2 regions of the Paenibacillus favisporus genome follow, and region 1 is predicted to be linked to the other one. Evidence: riboswitches for the same ligand, from Rfam matches in the RefSeq annotation. Region 1 holds a riboswitch; the other holds the start of a gene.
What was found. Region 1 has a riboswitch for ZMP and ZTP ahead of rpiB (ribose 5-phosphate isomerase B). Riboswitches for the same ligand answer to the same signal wherever they lie in the genome.
Positions count from the first base shown of each region.

Region 1 (2,383 bases):
CGAGTACGGTATCCCCTGGTTTCAGCGCTGCCAGGTATACGGCCATGTTGGCCTGCGCACCGGAGTGCGGCTGCACGTTGGCATGCTCGGCTCCGAACAGTTCTTTCGCACGGTCACGGGCGATATCCTCGACGATATCGACGCGCTCGCAGCCGCCGTAGTACCGCTTGCCCGGATATCCTTCGGCGTATTTGTTCGTGAGGACGGAGCCCATGGCTTCCATAACCGCTTCACTGACAATATTCTCAGATGCGATCAGCTCGATGTTTGCACGCTGACGCTTCAGTTCCAAATTCATGGCCTCGAGTACAGCCGGGTCCTTCTTACGCAATTGATCCATGTTAATAGTTCCTCCCTTATTGGAATTCAAAATAAAATGTTCGTTTCAATCATCCGCTCATGTTAATCGCAAAGATCTGAACTGCCGCCGTCACGGTCGGCTCTGCCGGCTTCTTCATCCAGACGGTACACCGCCCGTTCGCCGCCGATCAGCTTGGGCCGCGTGTAGGCCGCATTCACACGCGCATGCCCCACATACCGCAGGGTCGGGCGGAAAGGTACCGCCACTCGCCGCAGATGCATGCCGATCATCGTCTCGCCGATGTCGATGCCCGCGTGAGCTTCAATCGCTTCGGCCAGGCAAGGCTCCTTCATGGAACGGTAAGCAGCGGCAGCCATAGAGCCGCCCGCTTTCGGAACAGGAACGGCAGCGACCTCGGTTAAACGAAGGCGCTCCAGTACGGAACGCTCCATCACAAGCGCCCGGTTCAAATGCTCGCAGCACTGAAACACCGTGTCGAAGCCGAACTTGGCCCGGACCTCGCCGATCGCCTGCAGCAGCTCCTCAGCAACCCCGAGTGCCCCAGAAGTGCCGATGCGTTTCCCGGCCACCTCACTGGTGCTCGTTCCGACAACCAGTACCTTACCAGGGCCAAGCCCCGCGGCTTCCACCAGCTCATGAAGAATTTGGGATACCTGTTCTCCCAGCGAAACTTCCAATGGACTGCCACCTGACATGCTTTCCATGAGAAAACCTCCCTAATTGTGCAGATACCGCTCTTCAATCGCTTTAATCTTGTTCACGCGCCCGACATGACGCTCGCCGCCGCTGAACTCCGTGCCCAGCCAAGCCTTGACGATTTCCTGGGCCAGACCTGGACCGATGACGCGTTCGCCCATCGCCAGCACGTTGGAGTCGTTGTGCTCCCTGGTGGCAATCGCCGAGAACACATCGTGGACCAAGGCGCACCGGATGCCTGGAACCTTGTTCGCCGCGATGCTCATGCCGATGCCTGTTCCACAGATCAGGATTCCCCGGTCGGCCTCGCCTTTGGTAACCAGATCGCACACAGGGAGAGCATAGTCGGGATAGTCCACGGAATCCGTGCATCCGCATCCCACATCCGCAACTTGATGCCCCATTCCTTCGATCACGGCAATGATGTCTTCTTTCAAACGTATACCCGCATGATCTGTTCCAACAGCAATTTTCATCTTTCGAAAAACCTCCTAAAATTTCGCGCAATACAGAGAAACGAATCTAGCGCTCCCCGGTATTCCCGTGACTTCTTGTACCATTATAACTCATTTGCAGCCACTAGACGAAAAAAAGAGCAGTCCGCGGATCATTCCGCAGAATTGCTCTTTTGCCCAGGCGACCGGCCGTATATTCCGGTGCTCCATCGTGGTTGGATCCACATTGTCGCCAGTTACACCGGAACCGATGTTTTTCACCTTCATCATAAAGCATGACGCGATGAAAATCAATCTGCAAATTTACTCCATTTTTTCAGGCCTAGGCTCCCGCCCAAGCGCTAATTTAAGCTTGTTTCTTAAAATGTACGGAACGCCTCCAGCTTATCCAGCAGCCGCTCGATAGCGGCGCGGATTTCTGCGGCGGTTACATCGTAATCGTCGCGGGACCCGCCGAACGGGTCCGAAATATCAAAGCTCGGGATCCGCTGCTGGATCTCGATCAGCCGCTCCCGTTCCTCGTCCTCCAGCTGCTGTCCGAGCGCCCGCTTCATTTCCCAGGTGGCGTACAGGCTGTCGAGCTCCTGCAGGTCCTTGATCACGTTCTCGTCATCTTCGGTGTATTCCTTCAGGGTATAAATTTTGTCAGCCGCGAGCGGAAAGCTCCGGATCACATGCTGTTTATGCCCCTGGGTCAGTGTCAAAATCAAATCCGCCCAATCCACCGTGTCGGCCCTGAGCGGCTTGGCGGTCAAATGCTCATCGATCTCGTGATCCCGCAGCACCGCTTCCGCATGACGCGAGATGGGTGTCCCTTCAAGGGCGGCCACGCCGGCCGAACGGACTTCGAGCGGAACGCTGCGCTCCTTGGCCAGCTTGCGAAGCAGAGCTTCGGCCATCGGGCTGCGGC
Region 1 covers NZ_JBEPLV010000005.1:442,495-444,877, reverse strand. Annotated here, with positions in the region: gene glyA (serine hydroxymethyltransferase) at 1-340, opposite strand, end outside; gene ABID47_RS23335 (TIGR01440 family protein) at 403-1,017, opposite strand; gene rpiB (ribose 5-phosphate isomerase B) at 1,039-1,494, opposite strand; ZMP/ZTP riboswitch at 1,642-1,723, opposite strand; gene ABID47_RS23325 (low molecular weight protein arginine phosphatase) at 1,833-2,383, opposite strand, start outside.

Region 2 (2,383 bases), on a different contig from region 1:
ATTCAATATTGCTCCGGAATTCTGCTTTTTCATAACTGGAATAACGTAATGCAGCCCCAGGAACACCCCGCGGACATTGACGTTATATACCAGATCAAGCGCTTCCACGGATTGCTCTTCGATCAGCCCGGTTGGACCCTCAATTCCTGCATTGTTCGCAAAGTAATCGATGGTGCCGAATTTTTCAACAGCACGGTTCACATAGTTCTGCACGTCCTGCTCTTTGGATACGTCGGCAGCGATCGCCAGTGAATTGGTATCGTTCAGGCCAAGCTCCTCAACGACGCTCTTGACCGCATCTTCCTTCAAATCGACCAGGACGAGGTTCAGCTTGCGCTCGGCCAAACGCCGTGCCAGCTCTTTCCCGATTCCGCCGGCCGCGCCGGTAATGACTGCCGTTTTCGTTTGTGTTTGACTCATACTGAATCGCTTCCTTTTCAACAAAGTTTATAAAATGATTTATGGGCTTTATAGCTCATGTCTGCTACATATATAGGTTACACCCTTATTAATTGTTCACACAATAATCATATTTTGAAATAATGTCATCTATCCAACAGGTTGACGCCGTATGTCACCGAACCATGACAATCTTGAACATTTACCTTCTTATTGTTGATGATTATCTGCGTTTTGGCGGCAGCCCAACTTGCGTTATAATAGGAGAAACGACAAGCTGGAGGCAGATTGCATTTGACAGACGAACAAGTTCTTGACCGCAGAGCCAGAAGAACCCGGCAGGCGCTCAAATCCGCACTCGTTTCCTTAATTCTCGATAAAGGCTTCGATTCGGTGACCATTATGGACATCGCAGCCCGCGCAGACTATAACCGGGGCACCTTTTACAGGCATTTCGTCAGCAAGGAAGATCTGCTCAAGGAAATCCACGACGAGTTTCTACATGGCATCGCCGAACTGCTCGTTGAGCCGTATGAAGGCCTGGAGCGAATTGAAGCCTCGATGACCTACCCCTCGGGGCTGCGCTTGTTTGAACATATCGAACAGCATAAAGATGTGTTCCTGGCCTTATCGCGAGTCGAACGCGGAAAGCTGGCGATGGACATGTATGACAGGCTCAGGGAGTCGATGCGGAAGGACATGCATATCGAAATGGAACCGACCGAGCCGCCGATCGACTACGAAATCATGCTGAGCTACCGGATGTCGGCCACGGTGGGGGTCATTATGCACTGGGCAGAGGTTGATTTTAAATACACAGCGTCTTATATGGCGCAGCAGCTGATGGTGCTGGTTGAGACCAAAATGGATTACATCGTGTTTAAAAGAAACGGCAGCACATAAGCATCATTCTCAAAACTCCCCATTGTGCCTGCAAGCACAATAAGGTATCATTCTACATAGATGGACTGTGTGCGACTGGCGGAAACATGGGATGAACCATGAGGGAGCACATGGATATAAACAGCCGTACGCCTGGGCAGAGGTAAGGGGAATTCCCCCTTGCCTCTTTATGTTTTTCTGGACCTTACCATGATTTAAAGGAGATGCAGACAATGACAGAACAAACGCTGATTTTGGACGGAGCGCGCGTGGCGCAGGACATTAAGGACGGCTTGGCTAGCAGGGTGAAAAGGCTGTCCGAGCAGGGGATTACCCCCTGCCTGGCGACCATTTTGGTAGGCGACGACCCGGCATCGGCCACATACGTGCGCATGAAAGGCAATGCCTGCAGACGGCTCGGGATGGAGTCGTTAAAAATCACACTGGATGCGGGGACGACGACCGAGGAGCTTATCCGTGAAATCCAAAAGCTTAACGCCGACCCGAACGTTCACGGAATTCTGCTGCAGCATCCGGTTCCCCATCAGATTGATGAAAGAGCCGCATTCGACGCGATCGCTATTGAAAAAGACGTCGACGGCGTCACCACGCTGGGATTTGCGCAAAATGCTTTCGGCTTTGCCGCATATCCTTCCTGTACCCCGGCGGCCATTATCGCCATCCTGGATTACTACCGGATTCCTGTAGAAGGCAAGCACGCTGTTGTTGTCGGCCGCAGCCCGATTCTCGGCAAGCCCGTCTCGCTGATGCTGCTGAACCGCAATGCCACGGTCACGATCTGCCATTCGAGAACGAAAGGCCTTGGTGATATCGTGTCCCAGGCAGAGATCGTTGTTGCAGCAGTAGGCAAACCGAAATTCATTCAGGGAGACTGGATTCAGGACGGCGCCGTCATTCTGGACGCAGGCTACAATGAAGGCAATGTCGGGGACGTTGATTATGAGGCATGTCTGGAAAAAGCGAGCGCCATTACCCCCGTACCTGCGGGCGTCGGACCGGTAACCATCGCCATGCTGCTGAAGCACACGGTGGATGCGGCGGAAAAACAGCTGGGATAAACCAGCCATCGGGCCCGGTTTTC
Region 2 covers NZ_JBEPLV010000003.1:389,572-391,954, reverse strand. Annotated here, with positions in the region: gene ABID47_RS14960 (SDR family NAD(P)-dependent oxidoreductase) at 1-420, opposite strand, end outside; gene ABID47_RS14955 (TetR/AcrR family transcriptional regulator) at 694-1,302, shown strand; ZMP/ZTP riboswitch at 1,364-1,447, shown strand; gene ABID47_RS14950 (bifunctional 5,10-methylenetetrahydrofolate dehydrogenase/5,10-methenyltetrahydrofolate cyclohydrolase) at 1,515-2,360, shown strand.
Region 2: it holds a riboswitch for ZMP and ZTP, as region 1 does, so the genes downstream of both, ABID47_RS14950 (bifunctional 5,10-methylenetetrahydrofolate dehydrogenase/5,10-methenyltetrahydrofolate cyclohydrolase) here and rpiB (ribose 5-phosphate isomerase B) in region 1, are expected to answer to the same signal.